DNA from 3 places in the Geodermatophilus sp. SYSU D00663 genome. Region 1 is predicted to be linked to each of the others. Evidence: predicted binding sites of a transcription regulator. Region 1 holds the regulator's gene; each other region holds the start of a gene.
The links. The regulator LexA, encoded in region 1, represses DNA repair genes until DNA is damaged. The targets are predictions, from matches to a motif close to TCGAACANNTGTTCGA.
Positions count from the first base shown of each region.

Region 2: the regulator LexA is predicted to act here: its motif matches at 3,933-3,948, upstream of dnaB (replicative DNA helicase).
Region 3: the regulator LexA is predicted to act here: its motif matches at 4,438-4,453, upstream of ACI79Z_RS07770 (DUF222 domain-containing protein).

Region 1 covers NZ_JBJGZT010000028.1:6,400-14,178, reverse strand. Annotated here, with positions in the region: gene ACI79Z_RS18935 (vitamin B12-dependent ribonucleotide reductase) at 1-2,749, opposite strand, end outside; gene nrdR (transcriptional regulator NrdR) at 2,886-3,431, opposite strand; gene ACI79Z_RS18925 (hypothetical protein) at 3,919-4,506, opposite strand; gene ACI79Z_RS18920 (LysM peptidoglycan-binding domain-containing protein) at 4,624-5,259, opposite strand; gene lexA (transcriptional repressor LexA) at 5,496-6,275, shown strand; gene ACI79Z_RS18910 (hypothetical protein) at 6,304-7,374, opposite strand; gene ACI79Z_RS18905 (phosphatase PAP2 family protein) at 7,346-7,779, opposite strand, start outside.
Region 2 covers NZ_JBJGZT010000027.1:46,973-54,751, forward strand. Annotated here, with positions in the region: gene ACI79Z_RS18735 (deoxyribonuclease IV) at 1-522, opposite strand, end outside; gene ACI79Z_RS18740 (hypothetical protein) at 664-1,740, shown strand; gene rpsF (30S ribosomal protein S6) at 1,887-2,174, shown strand; gene ACI79Z_RS18750 (single-stranded DNA-binding protein) at 2,177-2,662, shown strand; gene rpsR (30S ribosomal protein S18) at 2,767-3,003, shown strand; gene rplI (50S ribosomal protein L9) at 3,015-3,461, shown strand; gene dnaB (replicative DNA helicase) at 4,053-5,417, shown strand; gene ACI79Z_RS18770 (Ig-like domain-containing protein) at 5,751-7,631, shown strand; gene ACI79Z_RS18775 (fatty acid desaturase family protein) at 7,695-7,779, opposite strand, start outside.
Region 3 covers NZ_JBJGZT010000008.1:7,633-15,411, reverse strand. Annotated here, with positions in the region: gene ACI79Z_RS07785 (flavin-containing monooxygenase) at 1-665, shown strand, start outside; gene ACI79Z_RS07780 (alpha/beta fold hydrolase) at 718-1,758, shown strand; gene ACI79Z_RS07775 (TonB-dependent receptor) at 1,766-3,163, opposite strand; gene ACI79Z_RS07770 (DUF222 domain-containing protein) at 3,273-4,397, opposite strand; gene ACI79Z_RS07765 (MFS transporter) at 4,508-5,707, opposite strand; gene ACI79Z_RS07760 (helix-turn-helix domain-containing protein) at 5,765-6,718, shown strand; gene ACI79Z_RS07755 (response regulator) at 6,726-7,361, opposite strand; gene ACI79Z_RS07750 (sensor histidine kinase) at 7,358-7,779, opposite strand, start outside.

The DNA of each region.
Region 1 (7,779 bases):
CGGCCGAGGAGTGGGCCTCCTTCACCGGCTTCTCGGCGGCCGGCTCCGGCTTGGCGGGCGCCTCGGTCGGCACCGAGCCGCGCAGCGCCTCGACGTCGACCTCCTCCTCGACGACCTCCGCCGTCGAGGCGGAGCCGCCGTAGGTGCCCGACACCTGCGCCGCCCGCTCCTCGGCGGTGAAGATGCCGAGGGTCGCGCGCGTCTCGACCGGCAGGTGGTCCAGTGCCAGGCGACGGAAGATGTAGTCCATCACCGACTGGGCGATCCGGATGTCCGGGTCGTCGGTCATGCCGGCCGGCTCGAAGCGCATGTTGGTGAACTTCTGGATGTAGGTCTCCAGCGGCACACCGTGCTGCAGCGCGATCGAGATGCCGATCGAGAAGGCGTCCATGACACCGGCCAGGGTCGAGCCCTGCTTGCCGAGCTTGAGGAACACCTCGCCGAGGCTGCCGTCCTCGTACATCCCGGCGGTCATGTAGCCCTCGGCGCCGGCGACGCTGAACGACGTCGTCATGCTCTGCCGCTTCTTCGGCAGCCGGCGGCGGACCGGGTGCGACGTCGCGGCGACCGGGGCGGCCTCCACCTCGGCCTTGGCCCCACCGTCGGCAGTGGTCTTCTTGGCCTTGGCGTCGGACAGCGGCTGGCCGACCTTGCAGTTGTCGCGGTAGATCGCCAGTGCCTTGAGGCCGAGCTTCCAGCCCTGGAAGTAGATGTTCTCGACGTCCTCGACGGTCGCCGTCTCCGGCATGTTGACCGTCTTGCTGATCGCGCCGGAGATGAACGGCTGCACCGCGGCCATCATGCGGACGTGGCCCATCGGGGAGATGGCCCGCTCGCCCATGGCGCAGTCGAACACCTCGTAGTGCTCCGGGCGCAGGCTCGGGGCGTCGACGACGTGGCCGTGCTCGGCGATGTACTCGACGATCGCCTCGACCTGCTCGTCCTGGTAGCCGAGGCTCTTCAGCGCCCGCGGGACCGTCTGGTTGACGATCTGCATGGACCCGCCGCCGACCAGCTTCTTGTACTTGACCAGCGAGAAGTCCGGCTCGATGCCGGTCGTGTCGCAGTCCATCATGAAGCCGATGGTCCCGGTGGGGGCGAGGACCGAGGCCTGCGCGTTGCGCCAGCCGTTGTCCGCGCCGATCTCCAGGCACTCCTGCCACTGGGCGGTGGCGGCCCGCAGCACGTCGGCGTCGTCGGCGCCGACCGGGCGGATGGCGTCGTTGGCGGCGGCGTGCTTGCGCATCACCCGGGCGTGCGCGTCGGCGTTGCGGGCGAAGCCCTCGTACGCGCCGACGATGCCGGCCAGCTCGGCCGAGCGGCGGTAGGCGGTGCCGGTCATCAGCGAGGTGATGGCCGCGGCCAGGGTCTGGCCGCCGCGCGAGTCGTAGGCGTGGCCGGTGGCCATCAGCAGCGCGCCGAGGTTGGCGTAGCCGATGCCCAGCTGCCGGTAGGCGCGGGTGGTCTCACCGATCGGCTCGGTCGGGAAGTCGGCGAAGCAGATCGAGATGTCCATCGCCGTGATGACCAGCTCGACGGCCTTGACGAAGGTCTTGGCGTCGAACGTCCCGTCGTCCTTGAGGAACTTCATGAGGTTCAGGGACGCCAGGTTGCACGAGCTGTTGTCCAGGCTCATGTACTCCGAGCAGGGGTTGGACGCGTTGATCCGGCCCGTCTCGGGGTTGGTGTGCCAGTCGTTGATGGTGTCGTCGTACTGGATGCCGGGGTCGGCGCACTCCCAGGCGGCCTGGGTGACCTTGCGGAACAGCCCCCGGGCGTCGACCTCCTCGATGACCGAGCCGTCGAGGCGGGCGCGCAGGCCGAAGTCGGTGCCGTCCTCCACCGCGCGCATGAACTCGTCGGAGACCCGGACCGAGTTGTTGGCGTTCTGGTACTGGACGCTGGTGATGTCCTTGCCGCCGAGGTCCATGTCGTACCCGGCGTCCCGCAGCGCGCGGATCTTGTCCTCCTCGCGCGCCTTGGTCTCGATGAACTCCTCGATGTCGGGGTGGTCGATGTCGAGGACGACCATCTTGGCCGCGCGCCGGGTGGCGCCACCGGACTTGATGGTCCCGGCGGAGGCGTCGGCGCCGCGCATGAAGCTGACCGGGCCGGAGGCGGTGCCGCCGGAGGACAGCAGCTCCTTGGACGAGCGGATGCGGGAGAGGTTCAGGCCGGCGCCGGAGCCGCCCTTGAAGATCAGCCCCTCCTCCCGGTACCAGTTGAGGATCGAGTCCATCGTGTCGTCGACGGCGAGGATGAAGCAGGCGCTGACCTGCTGCGGCGCGCTCGTGCCGACGTTGAACCACACGGGGCTGTTGAAGCTGAACACCTGGTGCAGCAGCATCCAGGTCAGCTCGTGCTCGAAGACCTCCGCGTCGCCCTCGGTGGCGAAGTAGCCGTGCTCGCGACCGGCCGCGCCGTAGGTGAGCACCACCCGGTCGATGAGCTGACGCAGGCTGGTCTCCCGCTGCGGGGTGCCGACGGCGCCGCGGAAGTACTTCGTGGTGACGATGTTGGTGGCGTTGATGCTCCACTCGGCGGGGAACTCGACGCCGCGCTGCTCGAAGTTGATCGAGCCGTCACGCCAGTTGGTCATGACGACGTCGCGACGCTCCCACGTCACCTCGTCGTACGGGTGGACGCCGGCGGTCGTGTAGACCCGCTTGACCTTCAGGCCCTTCCCCCTGGTCGGCGCCTTGGCGGCCCGGCGCGTACGGCCTGCCGGGCGGTCCTCGATCTCGGTCACGAGCTCTCCCTCGGTGAGTGGTGCGGGCGGCTGGGGAAGAGAGCCACCCTGTTCCTATCTGGTCCTGCTGACGGTTCCGGTGGTGCTGAGAGGGCCGGCGACGCTGCCGGCGCACGTCTGGTCGCGCGGGCGGCGGTCAGCCGTCGCGGGCGGTGGAGGGGGTGCGGGCGGAGCCCCGGCGGCGCGGCGCCGGCGGCTCGATCTGCAGCCCGGGCAGCGGCGGGGTGCCGCCGCGGTGGTGGCGGGCCCGCAGCTCGGTGATCTCCTTCTCGAAGTCCTCGACCGAGGTGAAGGCGCGGTAGACGCTGGCGAAGCGCAGATAGGCGACCTCGTCGAGCTCGCGCAGCGGCTGCAGGATGGCCAGCCCCACCTCGTGGCTGGGGACCTCGGCCACGCCGCTGGCGCGGATGGCGTCCTCGACCTGCTGGGCCAGCTGCTGGAGCTGGTCCTCGTCGACCGGCCGGCCCTGGCAGGCACGCCGCACGCCGGCGACGACCTTGGTCCGGTTGAACGGCTCGCTCACCCCGCTGCGCTTGACGACGGCGAGCACCGCCTCCTCGACGGTGGTGAACCGGCGGCCGCAGGCCGGGCACGAGCGGCGGCGACGGGTGGTGGCCCCCTCGTCGGCCTCGCGCGAGTCGATCACGCGGCTGTCGGGGTTGTGGCAGAACGGGCAGCGCACTGCGGTTCACCTCCCTCCGCGGAAGACCCGCCCGGCCGGGGACCCGGCTCGGGCGGCTCGTGCCGGCGGGCTCGTCCGGTCCTGCCGGACCCGCCCGCCTGCGTCTGTCTGTGGACCCCTCTGGGGACATCCGGTGGACACCCCGTGGAGGTCCTGAGGACGGCCTGTGGAGGACTTCCATCGGTGCAACTACTAGATGTAGGGGGACAGTAGGCCGCGCTCCACTACATCTGCAAGACGAGAACCCGCGTGTCTCTTCCACCGAGATCCGGCCGTGACCCCGTGGTGACCAGGCGCGAGCAGGGCTCCCTCCCGTCACACGACACGCCGGGGTGCCGCGCGTGTCGGCGCGCGGGAGGGGTCGTGCGGGTGTATCCGGCCGCCGCCGGCGGGACGCGGGCGGGCACCCGGAGGGCGCGCAGGCGCCTCCCCGGGACGCCGGTGGAGGTGTGCGGAGGGGCCGCCGGGACACGCCCCCGGCGACGGGTCAGGCGGTGGGGCGGACGGCGGGACGACCGCCGCGGGGGTGGGGCACCAGGTCACCGAGCCGGATCGGGCGGGTCAGCATGTCCGGCTCGTCGGCGACCGCACCGCCGGCCGGGGCCGGGCAGGTGACGACCGGCATCTCGGCGGTCGCCGCGCGGTGCCGGCCCGAGCCGCCGGGCGCGCGGTGCCGGCCCACGGCGGACGGGACGACGGCGGGCTGCTCGGCGGTGACGTCGCCACCGTGCCGGCGGACGCCCCGGCGCGCGGGGCGCGCCCCCGGGACGACGGCGCGCGGGCCGACGGCCGGCATCACGACCGTCCCCGTGGCGTCAGCGGCACCGTCGGCGCGGCCGGACGCCAGCGTCAGGTGCCGCTCGGGCAGCCGGACGGCGGCCAGGTCCACCCAGGCCTCCTGCTCCCCGACGGCCACCCCGGCGTCGCGCAGCCGGACCCGGGCCTCGCAGCCGCCGGTCGCGTCGTGCCGCCAGCCGAGCATGGCGCCCGGCACCCAGGCGCCGTCCACGAGGACCTCGACGTCCTGCGGGGAGCGGAAGGTCACCGCTGCACTGCTGTTCACGGCTGCTGACACGCTCCTGACCGTAGGTGCCCTGATGACTCCGGACCGTGAACGACCGGGCCCGGATGGTTGACGAAGTCACCGGCGCGCTCTCGTCACTTCTCGTGACGACGACGCCGGGCGGAGCACCTAGGGCAGGCGCAGCACCTGCCCGGGGACGACGGCCGCCCCCTCCAGGTCGTTGAGTGCCTGGATCGCGTCGACCACCGCGCGCACGTCCTGGCCGGCGCCGGCGACCTCCGCGGCGATCGACCACACCGTGTCACCGCTCCCGACCACGACACTGCTCTCGCCGGCCAGGCGCAGGCCGTCGTCGGGGGCGAGGAACTCGCGGCCGAGGGCGGCGCCGCCGACACCGGCGGCGAGGACCAGCACGGTGACCAGGCGGCGCCCGCGGCGGGTCAGCCGCACCGGCGCCGGGGCCGGTGCGCACCGCGCGCGGACGCCGGCCCGGGCGGGCTCCGAGCGCACCGGCCGCCCGCTCGGGCGGGCCGGGTCGCGGCGGGTGCGCGGCCCCTCGGCGGCCGGGCCGGCGGTGCGCGCGGGAGCCGTGGCGGGACGGTCGGGCACCGGCCGCAGGTGCCCGGTGACGCGGGGACCGGAGCCCGGCAGGGCGGCGCGCTGCGCCGGCCGGTCGGCGCCACCCGGGGACGCGGGCCGGCGCGCGCCGCCGGGCGCGGTCACGCCCTCCCCGCGGAGCGGCGGCCGCCACGGGACCCGGACCGCCGCGTCGAACTCGAGCACTGCCTGCCGCACGCTGCCCATGACCGCTCCTCCTGATCAGGTCGACCGCATCGAACGCGTGTTCGATCGAACGTCTGTCCGGATGTCTACCGCACGGGTCCGACGAGTGCGAGAGCGGCGCGGCGTGTCCTTCGAACACACGTTTGAACCTGCGGCGCCGGCGCGCTACGGTCCGTGCGGGCGCACCGCCCGCCGACCGGCCCCGGGCCGGGAGGGCGACGGACGGGCCGCGGGGACGCGGCCGGCGAGGAGGAGACGTGGCGGGCACGAGCGGGACCGGCCAGGGCACCCGGGGCGGCGGCACGGCGACCCGCCGTCCGGCCGCGGAGCGCGGCGCCGGCGCGGACGGCACGGGCGCCGTGCGCACGTTCCCCGACCGCGGTGAGGCCGGCGACGGCCTGACCCAGCGCCAGCGCCGGGTCCTCGAGGTCATCCGCGACTCGATCGAGCGGCGGGGCTACCCGCCCTCGGTCCGCGAGATCGGCGAGGCGGTCGGCCTGTCGTCGGCGTCGTCGGTCGCCCACCAGCTGTCGGTGCTGCAGAAGAAGGGCTGGCTGCGGCGCGACCCCAACCGGCCCCGCGCGCTCGACGTGCGGCTGCCCGGCGAGACCCCGGGCGAGGCCGCCCCGGCGGCACCCGCCGCGGCCGCCGACGGCTCGGCCGCCCCGACCTACGTGCCGCTGGTCGGGCGGATCGCGGCCGGTGGCCCGGTGCTCGCCGAGCAGGCCGTCGAGGACGTCTTCCCGCTGCCCCGCGAGCTCGTCGGCGAGGGCACGCTGTTCATGCTGCGCGTCGCCGGTGACTCGATGGTCGACGCGGCCATCTGCGACGGCGACTGGGTGGTCGTCCGCCAGCAGCCCACCGCCGAGAACGGCGAGATCGTCGCCGCGATGCTCGACGGCGAGGCCACCGTGAAGACCTACAAGCGCCGCGACGGGCACGTCTGGCTGCTGCCGCACAACCCGGCCTACGAGCCGATCCCCGGCGACGAGGCCACCGTCCTCGGCCGCGTCGTCACGGTCCTGCGGCGGGTCTGAGCCGCAGGTCCCCCGCCGGCGCCGGAGCTCAGGCGCCGGCGGGCGGACCACCGGACCGGCGGCGGCGCAGCCGCCCGCCGATCCACACCAGCGCGGTCGCGACGACGGCGGCGGCCACGCCCGCGGTCACCGGCGAGAGGCCCGTGGAGTCCCCGCCGAGCAGCGCCGACGGTGAGACGTCGGCGGCGTCGGACCCTGCCGGCGCGGGCGGCGCGGACCCCGCCGGGACCGGTACCGCGGTGACGTCCCCGGGCACGCCCTCGCCCGCCACCAGCAGCGCGCGGCCGTCCGCGGTGAACGACACCGCCTCCCCCTGCGGCGCCTCGGGCAGCGCGATCCGCACCGGCTCGCCGGCCAGCGCCCCCGGGACGTCGGCACCGGTCAGCGGCCAGACGTAGGCGTCGGTGTACGTGCGCAGCGCGATGCGGCTGCCATCGCGGGCGACCGCCCCGCCGGTGACCAGCAGCTGACCGGCCCGGCCCACGGGCCCGCCCGGCGTGCCGGTGAGCGTGAACGCGACCGTGCCGACGTCGGCCAGCGCGACCGTGCCGCCGTCGACCAGCGGAGCGGCGGGCCGGTAGACGTGGCTGGCCCCGAGCACCTCCTTGGTCACCACGTACGGGGTGCCGTCGGGGGCCAGCAGCAGCGCCTCGGCGTCGTGCGGGCCGTCGGGATAGGTCAGCCGGTACAGCGCCGTCCCGCCGTCGGGGCGCTGCGCGACGAGCGCGACCGTCGTCCGGACCGTGGTGTTGTCGCCGGTGTCGGCCAGCCACACGGTGCCGTCGGGACCGACGCCGAGGTCCTCGGGGTCGTAGGGGTCCACGGGCGCGGTGGTCACGTCGACCACCTGGCACGCGTCGTCGAGCACGTACACCGCCACCTGGTCTCCGCCGTCGACCACGGCGAGCATCCGGTCGCCGACGTCGACGAGGCCGGAGAGCTCGGCCAGCCGCGGGTCGGTCACCTGGCAGCGGACCGACGGGGCGGCCGGCTCCTCGGCGGCGGCCGGGGCCGCCGGGAGGGCGAGCAGGCCCGCGGTCAGCAGGACGGCCGGTGCCCGCCGGGCGGCGCTACGCGGACGGGCGGCCGGCTCGGGCACTCGCCCAGCGTGACAGCACCAGCGCGTCGAGTGCGTGAACCACGCCCAGCAGCAGCAGCCCGACGGCCGCGCCCACCACGGCGTCGGTGACCCAGTGGAAGTCCAGCGAGACCATCGCGATCCCGGTGGCCACCGGCCCGACGACGGCCAGCCACCACAGCGTGCGCTGCACCCGCGGCCCGAGCCCGTACTCGACCGCCTGCCAGCGCGCCACGCCCCACATGAGCACGGCGTTGGCCACGTGCCCGGAGGGGTAGCTGGCGCCGTCGCGGTGGAAGAAGGAGCCGGGATAGGCGGGCGCGGTGCGGCCGGTGCCGAACTTGAACGCGTAGACGACGACGGTGAGCAGCGCCAGCGCCGTGACCACCCGCACCAGCGGCAGCAGCGTCCGTTCCCGCAGGCACA
Region 2 (7,779 bases), on a different contig from region 1:
CGCGCCGAACTCCCCGACGGCGTCCCACAGCCGGGCCACCGCGCCGAGCTCGCGGGCCATCGCGTTGTCGCCGCCGGCGGTGTTCTCGATGAGCAGCGGCAGCGGGAAGCCGCCGTCCTCGGCCTGCCGCGCGAACGTCTTGCGCCAGTTGTCGACCCCGGCGGCCGGGTCGTCCTTGGCGAGCACGTGGCCCCCGTGCACGACCATCCCGCGGGCGCCGATCGCCGCCGCCGCCCGCGCGTGCACCGCGAGGGTCTTGCGGCTCGGGATGCGGATCCGGTTGTTGGTCGAGGCCACGTTGAGCACGTACGGCGCGTGCACGAAGACGGCGACGTCGGAGGCCAGCAGGTCCTCGGCGTCCGGGCGCGGCGGCGGCGCCTTCCAGCCCTGCGGGTCGCCGAGGAAGACCTGCACGCCGTCGGCGTCCATCTCCGCGGCCCGGGCCAGCGGCCCGCCCGCGTCCAGCTCGTTGTCCTCGGTCAGGCCGGGGCCGACGTGTACGCCGATCGGGTGCTCCGCCACCCCGGCGACAGTAGTTCCGCCCCGGACGGGGACCCACCCGTATCGCGCAGGTCACGTCCTCGTTGGGACACGTGGCGGCGGACACGCGCGGGTGGTGGCGTGCGCCGTGACACGGGGACGCGGGCGGAGGGGACGCAGGGGATGACGACGGGGACGGCGGCCACCGGCACGACGCGGCGGGCCGCGCGGCGGTTCCTGGCCGCGCTCGCGCTCGTGGTGGCCGCCGTCCTGGGCGGCGCGGTCCTGCTGCCGCCCGCCGCGGGCGCCGCCCCGTCGGCCACCGTCGACATCCGCGACCTCACCCCGCCGCTGGTGTCGGTCGACCCGGGCGGGACGGTCACCTTCACCAACCGGATCGAGCCGAAGACGGTGCAGGTCGGCGGCGGCGGGCTGCTGCCTTCGCTGGTCACCGTGCAGGTGTTCACCGACGTCACGCTGGGCCTGCCGTCGGGCCCGGAGCCGCTGCCGGAGGACGCCGGCGTCACCGAGCGCTTCGACACCACCTGCCTGACCTGCACGATCACCTACACGTACCGGGTCGTCGTCCCGAACACCTCGATCGTCGGGAGCGCGCTGAACACCGTGACCACCCGGGCGCTGAGCACGCTGCCGCAGACCCAGCCGGTCACCTACGACGGCCGGCAGACGACGGTGCAGATCGGCGTCCCGACGCCGTTCCTCGTCACCACGCTGCTGCCGCTGCCGGACCTGCCCTCGGTCGGCCTGCCGCGGCTGCCGACCGTGGACGTCCCGCTGCCCTCCCTCCCGTCGCTCCCGGCGCCGGCCCCCACCGGCCCCACCGCGCCGCAGGCCCCGGCCGCCGCCCCGGAGGCCCCCGCGGCCGCCCGGGGGGTCGACGGCGACGCCTACTCCTACGACCTCGGCGGCGGCGCGGCGCGGATGGCGCCCTCCGGCGGCGGGTCCGCGGCCTTCGACCCGTCGCGGCTGGCCGGCTCCCCGTCGGGCACCGCGTCCGGCAGCGGCGGCACCGACGGCTCCGGCGGGGTCGCCGGCGGCCGCGACGGTGCCGCGGTGCCGGTCTCCGGCGGGCTCGGCGGGCTCGACGGCGGCGCGCTCGACGAGGAGAGCAGCACGGTGAGCGCCGACGGCGCCCCGTCCGGCCCGGCCCTGCCGCCCGCCGCGCCGGTCGCCGTCGTCGCGCTGGCCGGCAGCACGGCCGCGCTGGTCCGCACCTCCCGGGCGGTCCGCTCCCGCTGACCCCGGCGGGGGCCGGCGGCCGCGCTGGTACCCTCGGGGGGCGCGTCCCGTGTGCCGTCCGAGGCAGGCAGGGCGCGCGACGCGTGTACGACCCTCCTGCTGCAGACGTCCTGCAGCCGCCCAGACCAGAGGAGGTGGGGTTCTCCGTGCGTCACTACGAACTGATGGTCATCCTCGACCCCGACCTGGAGGAGCGCACGATCGCTCCCTCCCTCGACCGGTTCCTGACCGTCGTCACCAACTCCGGTGGCACCGTCAAGACCGAGATCTGGGGCCGGCGCCGCCTGGCCTACGAGATCAAGAAGCACGTCGAGGGCATCTACGCCGTCGTCGACATCCAGGCCGAGCCCGCCGCGGTCGCCGAGCTCGACCGTCAGCTCAACCTGAACGAGTCGGTCCTGCGGACCAAGCTGCTCCGGCCCGAGGTCCACTGACCATGGCCGGCGAGACCGTCATCACCGTCATCGGCAACCTGACCTCCGACCCGGAGCTGCGGTTCACGCCGTCGGGGGCCGCGGTCGCCAACTTCACGGTCGCCTCGACGCCGCGCACCTTCGACCGGCAGTCGCAGGAGTGGAAGGACGGCGAGGCGCTGTTCCTCCGCTGCAACGTCTGGCGGCAGGCGGCCGAGAACGTGGCCGAGTCCCTCACCCGCGGTTCGCGGGTCATCGTCTCGGGGCGCCTCAAGCAGCGCTCGTTCGAGACGAAGGAGGGCGAGAAGCGCACCGTCGTCGAGCTCGAGGTCGACGAGATCGGCCCCTCACTGCGCTACGCCACCGCGAAGGTCACCCGGGCCTCCCGCGGTGAGGGTGGCGGCGGCGGTGGCGGTTTCGGCGGCGGTGGCGGTGGCGGCGGTTTCGGCGGCGGCGCGAGCGACCCGTGGTCGACGCCCGCCGGCCCGTCCGACGAGCCGCCCTTCTGAGAAAGGACCCCCTCGCTCCCCACGCCTCGCTCCGCTCGGCGCGGGCCCCTGCGAGGGGGCCGGTCCATCACCTCACCACGCTCTAGCCGTACCTGGAGAACCCAGTGCCCAAGCCCCCCGTGCGCAAGCCCAAGAAGAAGGTCTGCCAGTTCTGCAAGGACAAGGCGACCTACATCGACTACAAGGACACGACGCTGCTGCGGAAGTTCATCTCCGACCGCGGCAAGATCCGTGCCCGCCGCGTGAGCGGCAACTGCAGCCAGCACCAGCGGGACGTCGCCACGGCCGTCAAGAACAGCCGTGAGATGGCCCTGCTGCCCTACACCTCGACGGCGCGCTGACCATGAGCACGATGAAGCTGATCCTGACGCAGGAGGTCACCGGTCTCGGGTCCTCCGGTGACACCGTCGAGGTCAAGGGCGGCTACGGCCGCAACTACCTCCTGCCCCGCGGCCTGGCCATCGTCGCCACCCGCGGTGCCGAGAAGCAGGTCGAGTCGCTGCGCCGGGCGCGTGCCGCCCGCGAGGTGCGGTCGCTCGAGGAGGCCCAGGCCGTGGCCGGCCGCCTCTCCGGCCTGACCGTCCGGGTGCCCGCCCGCTCCGGCGACGGCGGCCGCCTGTTCGGCCGCGTCACCACCGCCGACGTCGCCGCGGCCGTCACGGCCGCCGGCGGCCCGGAGCTGGACCGCCGCCGCATCGAGCTGCCGAGCAGCATCAAGACCACCGGCAAGCACACCGTCACCGTGCGGGTGCACCCGGAGGTCACGACGACCCTCCCCATCGAGGTCGTCGCCGGCTGAGGAGGCCGCAGCACCGCCCGCGAGGGGCGTCGGACACCCGTCCGGCGCCCCTCGCGGCGTCTCCGGGGCCGGACCGCGTCCTCCGTCGTCCCGGACCCCCCGACGGCGCGGGGCGGCGCCGGACGCACCCCGGACGGCGGCCGTCGTGGACGCGTCCCGGCCGGCCGCCGGGCGGCTGTGACGGCTGCGCCGGACGGGACGACACGACACGCCCGGAGCCCCCGGCGCGCCGACTTTCTCGTGTCCACAGCCGGTGGGTGGCCGCGGCGCAGGTGACGCCCGCGGGACCGCGGCACGACGGGCCGGTGTCCTCCCCGTCTCCACATGTCGACTCCGGCTGTCCACCGACTTGTCCACAAGTTGTGCAGAACGCGGCCCACACGGGTGTTGGACGGGTCCGTCCCCGCTTCCTAACGTCGTCTCCTGCGCCGGACCTCCGCGAACTGTCGGTGGCTCCGGGTAGTGATGTCCTCGAACGCGTGTTCGAGCGGCACGCGAGGCGTCCTGGTGCTTCCCCCACCGGGCCCCGGCCGGGCGGCCGGGGTCTGTACGCGCGCGCGTGCCCCGAGAGAGGGAGGTACCCAGGTGGCGGTGGCCGACGACTTCAGCCGGCCGCAGGCGACGGCGCCGGAGTACGACCGGCAGCCGCCGCAGGACGTCGCGGCCGAGCAGTCGGTGCTGGGCGGCATGCTGATGAGCAAGGACGCCATCGCCGACGTCGTGGAGCAGCTGACCGGCAACGACTTCTACCGGCCGGCGCACCAGTTGATCTACGACTGCATCCTCGACCTGTACGGCCGGGGTGAGCCGGCCGACGCCATCACCGTCGCCGCGGAGCTCAACCGCACCGACCAGCTGTCCAAGATGGGCGGCGCGGTCTACCTGCACACGCTCATCGCCTCGACGCCGACGGCGGCCAACGCGGGCTACTACGCCCAGATCGTGGCCGAGCAGGCCACCCTGCGCCGCCTGGTCGAGGCCGGCACCCGCGTGGTGCAGCTGGGCTACGGCGCGGCCGGTGGGCGGGGCGACGTCGACGACATCGTCGACCGCGCGCAGCAGGAGATCTACGAGGTCACCGAGAAGCGGATGAGCGAGGACTACTCGCGCCTCGAGGACGTCCTGCAGCCGACGATGGACGAGCTCGACGCCATCGCCTCCCGCGGCGGCACCGCCCGCGGCGTGCCCACCGGCATCCGCGACCTCGACGAGCTGACCAACGGCCTGCAGGCGGGCCAGATGGTCGTCATCGCCGCCCGGCCCGGTGTGGGCAAGTCGACGCTGGGTCTGGACATCGCGCGGTCGGCCACCGTCAAGCACCACATGCCGGCCGTCATCTTCTCGCTCGAGATGAGCAAGCACGAGATCACCATGCGTCTGCTGTCGGCCGAGGCGAAGGTGCCGCTGCACCACATGCGCGCCGGCACGCTGTCCGACGAGGACTGGTCGAAGCTGGCCCGCCGGATGGGCGAGGTGGCCGACGCCCCGCTCTACATCGACGACTCGCCCAACATGACGATGATGGAGATCCGGGCCAAGGCACGGCGGCTCAAGCAGCGCAACGACCTCAAGCTCGTGGTCATCGACTACCTCCAGCTCATGACGTCGGGCAAGCGCGTCGAGAGCCGCCAGCAGGAGGTCTCGGAGTTCTCCCGCGCGCTGAAGCTGCTGGCGAAGGAGCTCGAGGTCCCGGTCATCGCGATGTCGCAGCTCAACCGCGGGTCCGAGCAGCGTCAGGACAAGAAGCCGATGCTGTCGGACCTCCGTGAGTCCGGCTCGATCGAGCAGGACGCCGACATGGTCATGATGATCCACCGCGAGGACATGTACGAGAAGGAGAGCCCGCGGGCCGGCGAGGCCGACATCATGCTGGTCAAGCACCGCAACGGCCCGACGGCCAACGTCACCGTCGCCTTCCAGGGCCACTACAGCCGCTTCGTCGACATGGCGAACTGACCGGCCGCGCCGATGCGCAGGAGGGCCCGGGACCGTCGTGGTCCCGGGCCCTCCGTGCGTCCGCGGCGCTGCCGCGCCGGACCTCGGACCCCACCGACGAGATCGACGAGATCCAGGACGTCTGCCGGCGCAGCACCCACGTCCGCACCCGCGAGGCGATCGAGGCCGCGGCCGCCCGGACGTGACGGCCCCGTCCGGGGCCGGGAGGGCGTCCTCCCGGCATCCCGGGCGGGGACGGACCGGTCCTGACCTGCGACTTCCCGTGATCGTCTTGTGATCCGAGTCACCGGAGACTAGGAAGAGGCGCCCCCTTTCCTCCCACCTGGAGACGCCTTGCAGCAACGACGCTGGCACCGCGCGACGACGTCGCTCGTCGGTGCGCTGGCCTTCACGGCCGCCCTCTCGGTCACCGCGCCCCCCGCACTCGCCGACCCGCAGAAGGCCGAGCCGGTCTCGGTCTTCCCGTCCGACACCCTCACCGTGCGCGACCCCGCCCAGCTGACCGGGCGGCGGGTGGACCTGCCGACGTCCGGCTGCGGCGCGCCGATCAGCTGCGGCCTGGTCCAGCAGCTCAACCAGCTCGACGGCTTCGACCTGGACCCGCGGCTGGCGATCCGCTTCAGCGAGCCGGTCGACGTGGCCACCGCCGCCGCGCAGATCACGGTCCAGGAGGACCGCGGCGGCTGGCGGACCGGCGTCGACCGCGTCGTGTGGGACCCGGCGACCAACACGCTCTACGCCCACCCGGCGCAGCAGCTCGCGCCCGGCACGACCTACCGGGTCAAGGTCCAGGGCGGCCCGACCATCAAGGCCGCCCAGGACACCTTCACCACGTTGTCGGCCACCGACGGGCTGCAGGACCTGCAGCGGCAGATCGACAGCGGCAGCGCCTTCCGCGCCGTCGGGATCGACCGCCCGGGCCTGCAGGTCCAGGGCGTCTTCCCCGCCGCCGGGACGACGGTGAAGTGGGCCACCGACCGCGGCGTCACCGACCCCGCGGCGACCGACGTGCCCGTCCCGACGGCGGCCCTCGGCGGCTCGATCGTCTTCGGCACGTTCCAGGCGCCGTCCTGGCTCACCCCCGACGTCACGATCCCCCAGACGCCGACGCGCGACGGCGGCCCGCGGCCGGTCGAGGCCGAGCGGCTGCCCTTCGTCGCCGTCCTGCCGCCCGGGCAGGCCCCGGCCGGCGGCTGGCCGGTCGCGGTGTTCGGCCACGGGTTCACGAGCTCGACCAACGCCGTGTTCCTCGCGGCCGTGGAGAACGCGAAGAACGGCATCGCCACCATCGGCACGAACGTGGTCGGCCACGGCTTCGGCCCGGACAGCGCCTGGCAGGTGACCAGCGGCGGCACGACGACGACCATCCCCGCCCACGGGCGCGGCATCGACCAGGACCGTGACGGGGACGTCGAGTCCAGCGAGGGCTCCTCGGCCACCGGTGCGGCCGCGGCCCAGTCCTCCCGGGACGCGCTGCGGCAGACCGTCGCGGACAACATGACGCTGATCCGCTCGCTCGGCGGCACCGACGTCGACGGCAACGGGACGCCGGACCTGTCCGGCCGGGGCGTCACCTACTTCGGCCAGAGCTTCGGCGGCATCTACGGCACCATGCTGACCGGCGTCGACCGGGCGGTGACCCGCTCCGTGCTCAACGTCCCCGGCGGTCCGATCAGCGAGATCGCCCGGCTGTCGCCGGCGTTCCGCCCGCTCACGGCGGCTGCGCTCGGTGCGGCCGGCCTGCTCAACGGTGGGGTCGGCGGCTTCACCGAGCAGATGCCGCTGCGCGGTGAGGGTCCGGTGACGCTCACCGCGCCGAAGGCCGCGGAGATCCAGGAGTACCTGGCCCGGTCCACCTGGCTCTCCCGTCCGGGCAGCCCGGAGACCTTCGCGCCGCTCATCGACCCGCAGCGGGCGCTCGTCCAGGTGGCCTTCGGCGACCAGACGGTGCCCAACCCGACGTCGTACACGCTCGTCGACGCCGGGCACCTGTGGTCGCGGACCAGCCTCTACCGCAACGACAGGGCGGGGGCGACACGGCTGCCCAACCCGCACTCGTTCCTGCTCGTGGTGACCAACCCGGCCGCCATCCAGGGGCAGGCGCAGGTGGCGGCCTTCCTGGGCCGGGGTGAGGTCATCGACCCCGATGCTGCGGGCGACGTGTGGGAGGTCCCGGTCGTCGACCCGCGGGTCCTGCTCCCGCTCAACTTCTGACGGTCGGCCGACGCACGAGGGGCCCGGGACGGCGATCCGTCCCGGGCCCCTCTCCGTGTGCCGTCAGGCGGCGGCGGCCATGGCGGCCTGCTCCCGGATGAGCCGGCGGCGGACCTTCGGCTCCCCGGTGGTCATCTTCCAGAGCTTG
Region 3 (7,779 bases), on a different contig from region 1:
GCGTCAAGCTGACGCCCGACTACGCCATCGGCTGCAAGCGGGTGATCGTCAGCGACGACTACCTGCGGTCGCTCACGCAGCCGAACGTCGAGGTGGTCGCCTCGCCGGTGGCGGAGGTCCGCCCGCACGCGGTGGTCGACGCCGACGGCACCGAGCACGAGGTCGACGTCGTCGTGTACGGCACCGGCTTCCGCGCCATGGACATCCCGCTCGGGCACCGGCTGGTCGGCCGCGAGGGTCGGACCCTGCGCGAGGAGTGGGACCGCGACGGCGTCCGCGCGCACCGCGGCACCACCGTCGCCGGCTTCCCCAACCTGTTCCTGCTGCTCGGGCCGAACACCGCGCTCGGCCACACCTCCGTCGTCCTGATGATCGAGGCGCAGATCGGCTACGTCGTCGCGGCGCTGGAGCGGATGCGGGAGACCGGCGCCGGCGCGCTGGAGGTCCGCCGCTCGGCGCAGGACGCCTACGACGCCCGGATGCAGGCCGAGCTCACCGACACCGTGTGGAACGCCGGCGGCTGCCGCTCCTGGTACCGCGACGAGCAGGGCCGCAACTTCACCCTGTGGCCGACGCACACGTACACGTTCATGCGGGAGATGCAGCGGTTCGACGCCGACGCGTACGAGCTGCGCGCGGCCCCCCGCGTCCCCGTCCCCGCCTGACCTCGTCCCCGCCCGACCTCGCCGCCGCCCGACCCTGGAGCCCCCGACCCCCATGCGCACCTCCACCGCCGCCGCCGGTCTCGCCGTCCTCGCCGCCGGGGCCGTCGTCGCCCGCCGCCGCGCCGCCCGTCCCGCCGTCGCCCAGGCCCCTGCCCCCGAGCCGGCTCCCCCGCTGCGCGGCCGCGTCCGGACCGTGACCACCGAGGACGGCGTCGACCTGCACGTCGAGGAGTTCGGCGCCGAGCGGCCGACGGCGACCGTGGTCCTCGCGCACGGCTACGTGCAGTCCTCGCGGCTGTGGGCCGGCCAGGTCCGCGACCTGCTGGAGGCCCGCCCGGACCTGCGGGTGGTCACCTACGACCACCGCGGCCACGGCGCCTCCGGCCCGACGCCGCGGGAGCGCGCCACCATCGACCAGCTCGGCCGCGACCTGGCCGAGGTGCTCGACGCGGTCGCCCCGGACGGGCCGGTCCTGCTCGGCGGCCACTCGATGGGCGGCATGACGCTCATGGCGCTGGCCGAGCAGCGGCCCGAGCTGTTCGGCGACCGCGTCGCCGGCGTCGCGTTCGTGGGCACCAGCTCCGGCGGGCTGGACGCGGTCACCTGGGGGTTGCCCGGGCCGGTGGCGAAGGTCGTCAAGCGGGCCCTGCCGGTGCTCAACGAGCGGGCGGTCCGGGCCGAGCAGGCCGGCAAGCCGCGCGCGGTCGGCAGGGCCGACATGTGGCTGATCTTCAGCGGCGCGGCCGACCCGGCGGACCTGCAGGCGGCGATGGAGGTGCACCGCGCCTGCTCGGCCGAGACGGTGGCCGCCTTCCTGCCCACCTTCTCCGACCACGACCGCGCCACGGCGCTCGAGGCGCTGGCGGAGGTCCCGACGCTGGTCGTCGTCGGCGACGCCGACAGGCTGTGCCCCGTCGAGCACAGCCGGACGCTCGCCGCGGCGCTGCCCACCGCCGAGCTCGCCGTCTACCCGGGCGCCGGGCACATGGTGCAGTTGGAGTGCCGTCCCGAGGTCAGCCGCCGGCTGCTCGCGCTCCTCGACCGGGCCCTCGCCGCGGCCGCGGCGCCCGTGCTCGAGGAGCGCAGCGCCTGAGGAGGTCTCAGCGCGACCGGTCGTAGCCGAAGAAGCCGCGCTTCTTGATCAGCGCGGCCACCTCGGGCGGCACCATCGCCTCCCAGCCGGTGTCCTCGGTCGGGATCCGCCGGAGCACGTCCCGGCTGAGGATCGGCAGGTGGTCGGGCTTGTGGTCGAGCCCGACGAAGCTGCCGCGCCGGTTCAGGTAGTCGAACAGCGGCCGCAGCTGCTCGGCCACCTCGAGGGTGTCGACGGTGACCACCTGGCCGTCGCGCAGCATGGGGTAGACGAACAGCCGCAGGTCGTTCTTGAACAGCCGGCCGAAGCTCTCGAGGATGCCGCCGGGCAGCCCGGCGTGCCGGTCCTCGTCGAACAGCTCGAGGAGGCTGGGCAGCCCCATGACCATGCCGATCCGGCCGTCGGTGCGCCAGGCCAGGTAGGCGGCGAGCCGGTGGTGGGCCAGGTAGTCCGAGATCAGCACCGGCAGGCCGCAGGCGGCGAGCAGGTCGGCCCGGGCGAGGAAGTCCCGCCGGTCGACGACGTCCCCGCCGGCGCGCAGGTTGGCCATGGTGAGCTCGGCGAGGACGAGCACCTCGCGCTCGGCGACCGCCGGGTCCCGCTCGAAGGCGGTGCGGGCCGCCTCGAGCATGTCGAGGTTGACCACCGTCGGCGGGCGGAAGCTGCCGCGCTCGACCAGGATCGCCTTCTTGCGCAGCGCCTCGCTGGGCTGCAGCACCTTCCGGTCGGGCCCGAACATGGCCGCGCCGGAGAGCCCGACCTGCACGAGCTTGAGCGCCATGACCCGGTTGTCGACCATCCGGAACTCGATGCCGCTCATCTCCAGCAGGTCGATCTCGATCCGGCCGGTGGTCAGCCGGTCGAGCAGGCTCTCCACCAGGCGGTCGGGCTCGTGGTGCTGGAAGAAGGCGGCGTGCAGCAGGTTCACGCCGACGATGCCGAGCGCCTCCTGCTGCTGCGGTGCCTCGTCGTCGAGCATCCGCACGTGGACGACGACCTGGCTGGGTTCGTCGCGCGGGTGGGCCTGGAACTTCACACCCATCCAGCCGTGGCACTCGTTGCCGCCGCGGTAGCTGCGCGCGACGACGGTGTCGGCGAAGGCGAAGAACGACGTGTCGTCGCCGCGCTGGTCGCCGAGCCGGTCGACGTTGAGCTGGAACTCGCGGTCGAGCATCGCCTGCAGCCGGCCCTTGGAGACGTAGCGGTCGGCCTTGCCGTAGACGGCGTCGCTGACCGCCATGTCGTAGGCCGACATCGACTTGGCCACCGTGCCCGCCGCGCCGCCGGCGCGGAAGAACCACCGGGCGACCTCCTGCCCGGCCCCGATCTCGGCGATCGTGCCGTACCAGCGCAGGTCCAGGTTGATCTGCAGGGCCTTCTGCAGCGTGTCGACACCGGCGTCCATGGGGCACCTCCGGGTGCGGTCCGGGTGCTGCGCGAGCGTAGCCACCTGTGACCCACATCACCTCCCGCGACATCGCCGCAGGCACCGCCGTCGATCCCCTGGGAGGCGGTCAGGCGGCGGGAGCGAGCAGGGGTGCCGGGGTGGTGATCTCGGTGCCGTCAGGCCGGTAGGAGCGCCATCGGCCGTCCGGTCGTCGTTCCACCCGGAAGCCGTGGTGGACCTTGGTGTGGTGGCGCTCGCAGAGCAGCGCCGAGTTCTCCAGCGAGGTGTCGCCGCCGTCGATCCAGTGGACCAGGTGGTGGACGTCGCACCACCACGTCGGGGCGCCGCAGCCGGCGAACACGCACCCCCCGTCACGGAGCTCGGCGGCCTTGCGGATGTGGCGGCTCACCAGCCGCCGCTCGCGGCCCAGGTCCAGCGGTGCGCCGTCGGGACCGAACACCACCCGGGACACCGCCCCGTCGCAGGCCAGCCAGCGGGCGCGGGCGGCGGAGATGGCGGCGCCGAAGCCCATCCGTCCGGCGTTCGGCCGCCCGTGCGGATCGGCCAGGTCCGCCACGTCGATGACGACGGCGACCTGCGGCCTGTGCCCGCGCAGCTGCGGCAGCGACCCGGCGGCCAGGGCGTTGTCGGCCACCTGCACCAGCGCGTCGCCGAGGCGCTGGGCGCGGCTGCGCTCGTCTCCGGCCGGCCGGTCGGCCTGCACGTGCGCCTCCAGGGCGGTCTGCAGCCTCTCCCCGCCGACCGCGTCCAGGTGCCCGCGGATCGTGAGGGAGCCGTCGGCGTGCCGGGCCAGCGTCAACGACCGCCCCTCGGTCGGGTCCGGTTCCGGCCCGTCGGGATCGAGGTCGTTGCAGTAGTGCTGCACCACCGCGACGAGGTCGGGGTGCGACTGCTCGACCGCCACACCGGTGAGCACCGCGTCGACCGCCGCCAGGTCCACCCCGGCGGCCGCAGCTGCGGTGAGGCGTTCGGGTGTCACCGCCTTCGCCGCGACGGCGACCTGGTCGGCGGACACGAGACCGGCGTCGTGCGCCTCGGCGAGAGCCGGCAGGTGCTCCAGCGCCCGCCCGGTGCGCACCAGGCGCGACGCCTCCGCCGTCGACAGCCGGCAGTGCCCGCGCAGCCACGACGCCATCGACGCCAGCCCGTCCCGCTCCGGCGCCTGGGACAGCTCCGCGGCACGGACCGCGCGGGCCAGGCGGGCGTCGATCCGGTTGCGCTCGGCGACCAGCGCGGCGACGTCCTCGAGGACGTCACCGCTCCCGGCTCACCCGAACACATGTACGAAGTCTAGTGGGTTCGACGACCGCCTGCATCCTGAACCCGCAGGTCAAACGCCTGTCAACAGATCCGCGCCCGCCATTGACAGTCGGCCGCCCGGCCGGCCACCCGCCGGAGCCCGGGTGTCAGTGCGAGGGACACGGCCAGCGACGCCGCCGCGAACACCGCCATCGCGGCCCCCGGCTGGACGGCGTCGCCCAGCACCCCGGCCAGCACCGCGAACACCCCCTGCCCGGTCAACCGCGTCGCGGACTCGACACCGAGCACCTGGCCGCGCAGGCCGGGCGGCGTGAGCACGACGAGCCACTCCTGCTGCGCGAGCGACGCGGCGTAGCCGACCGAGGCGAGCGCCACCAGCACGACGGCGACCGGCACGGACGGCCCGAGCGCGAAGGCGAGGAACGGCGCGGCCAGCAGCAGCCGCAGCGCGGCGTTCGACCGCCGCCGGCCGGCCGGGGTCAGGAACCGCCCGACCACCAGGTCGCCGGTCGTCATGCCGACGGCGCCGGCCGCCAGCAGCCAGCCGCCCCGCTCCCCCGCGTACGGCACGAACAGCGCCTCGCAGCCGACGACCAGCCCGTTCGGGACGCACAGCGCCGCGAGCAGCGTGCGCGTGTCCCGCCGTGCCAGCAGCAGGCGGTTGCCGCGCAGCGTCTCCGCCAGACCGGTCCCCCCGCGCCGGCGCGGCGGCCGCTCGGCCAGCCCGAACCGGAGCACCGGCACGGCGGCGGCGGACACGACCGCGGCCACCACGAACACCTGCGTCGTCGTCAGGGCGGTGAGCAGCAGGCCGCCGGCCGCGAAGCCGACCACCTGGAAGGCGCCGCCCGCGACGTTCACCGTCGACCGGGCCAGCGGGAACGCCTCGGCGGGCACGAGCTCCGACAGCAGCCCCCAGCGCGCCCCCGACCCCACCGAGACCACGTACGCCGTGGCGACGACGAGCAGCAGCCGCACCGCGGGGTCCAGGCCGGGCAGCGCCTGCAGACCCAGCGCCACGGTGGACAGCGCCCCGACGAGGACCAGCGTGCGCCGCGGCGGGCCGGCGTCCGCCGCCGACATGAGCGTCGTCGCGCCGAGGGCCTGCGCCACCGACGGGCCGGACACCGCCAGCGCCGTGAGCAGCGCCGAGCCGGTCTGCCGGTGCACCAGCGTGGCCAGGGCCAGCGACGACGTCGTCGCGGCCGTCGTCGTCAGCGCGGTGCCGGTCCACAGCGCCCGGAACTCCGGGAGGGCGAACAGCGCCCGGTAGGTGAGCACGTCAGGACCGTGCGGCGCGGGACGCCCCCGGCCCACACTTTCGCCTACGGTCGAAAGGTGGGTGAGTTCATCGTCGACGCCGACGTCATGGCGCGCGCCCGCTTCGGCACCTCGCAGCTCACCGAGACCCTCGCCGGGCTGCGGCTGCTGCTCTCCCGGCAGGTCCCGCCGTGGCACCGCCCCTGGCGCGACACCCACGCCGCCGCGCTGCGCGACCGCCTCGACGCCGACCCGGTCGGCGCCGCCCTGCTCCGCGCCGCGTTCGGCGCCACCTGGACCGCCGACTTCCTCACCGTGCCGCCCGCCGCGCCCGACCTCGCGCTCGACGAGGAACTGGCCCCCCTCGAGTCGCTCGACGACGACGCCGTCCGCGCCGACCTCGAGGTGGCCACCGGACCGGTGCCGCCCGCGCTGCACGGCACCGGCCTCGCCCGCACCGCCGCGGACCTGCTGCGCTGGACGTGGGAGCACACGATCCGCGACGAGTGGCCGCGGCGGCTCCGGGTGCTGCGCGCCGACGTCGTCGCGCGGACCGCCCGGCTGAGCCGCGAGGGCTGGTCGGGTGCGCTCGACGGCATCGCGCCCGGGGTCCGCTGGCTCCGGGACGGCCGGCTGCAGGTCAACGCGCACCCCTACCCGCCGCGCGACGTCCGCGGCCGCGACCTGCTGTTCATCGCCGCGCACAGCCGCGGCAGCTGGGTGAGCTGGCGGCTGCCGGACACCTACGCCGTCGTCTACCCGGTCACCGGCACCCTGGCGTCGGGCCCCGCCCCGCTGCCCGAGCCGCTGGTCCGCCTGCTCGGCCGCAACCGCGCCCGCGTCCTCACCGCGCTCGACGCGCCGCGCAGCACCAGCGCGCTGGTCGCCGGGACCGGCCTGCCGCTGGGCAGCGTCGGCGGGCACCTGCGGGTGCTGCTCGACGCCGGCCTGCTCGAGCGCCGCCGGTCGGGACGCGAGGTCCTCTACTGGCGCAGCGGCGCCGGCGAGGCCCTCCTCGAGGCCGCCGGGTGACCCGCGCTCAGCCGGAGCCGGGGCCGGGGAGCAGGCCGCGCTCGACGGCGACCATCACCGCGCGGGTGCGGTCGTCGACGCCGAGCTTGGCGAACACCCGCAGCAGGTGGGTCTTCACCGTGGCCTCGCCGATGTACAGCTCCCGGCCGATCTCGGCGTTGGTCAGCCCGCGCGCGACCCCGGCGAGCACCTCGAGCTCCCGCGGCGTCGGCTCCTCCGCCGCGGGCGCCCGCATGCGGGAGACAAGCCGGGCGGCCACCGGCGGCGCGAGCACGGTCTCCCCGCGGGCGGCCGCCCGGACGGCGTCGGCCAGCTGCGGCAGCGGCGCGTCCTTGAGCAGGTAACCGGTCGCCCCGGCGGCGACGGCGCGCACGATGTCGGCGTCGGTGTCGTAGGTGGTCAGCACCAGCACCCGGACGCCGGGGTGCGTGACGGCCAGCCGCTCGATCGCGGTGACGCCGTCCATCCGCGGCATCCGCAGGTCCATGAGGACGACGTCGGGCCGCGTCGCGGCGACCTGCGCCAGGGCCTCCTGCCCGTCACCGGCCTCCCCGACGACGTCGAGGTCGGGCTGCGCGGTCAGCCAGCCGACCAGCCCGCCGCGCACCACCGGGTGGTCGTCGACCACGAGCACGCGGATCACGGGCCGGGCACCCGCACGGTCACCCGGGTGCCCGAGCCCGGCACCGAGGCCACGTCGACCTCGCCCCCGACCTGCGCCACCCGCCCGCGCAGGCCGTCGAGCCCGGACACCGCGACCGACGACGGGTCGAAGCCCACGCCGTCGTCCTCGACGTTCACCGACACCTGCCCGCCGACCCGCGCCAGCCGCAGCACCACAGCGGTGGCGTCCGCGTGCCGCCGGACGTTGGTCAGCGCCTCCTGCGCCCCGCGCAGCAGCACGACCTCCTCGTCGGTGCGCAGCCCGGTCCCCCCGTCCAGCGCCTGCGTGTCCACGCGCACCGGCAGCCCGGTCTCGCGGGCGAACCGGCCCGCGAGGTGCTCCAGCGCCTCCACCAGCGTCGAGCCGTCCAGCGCCACCGGCCGGAACGCCGCGACCA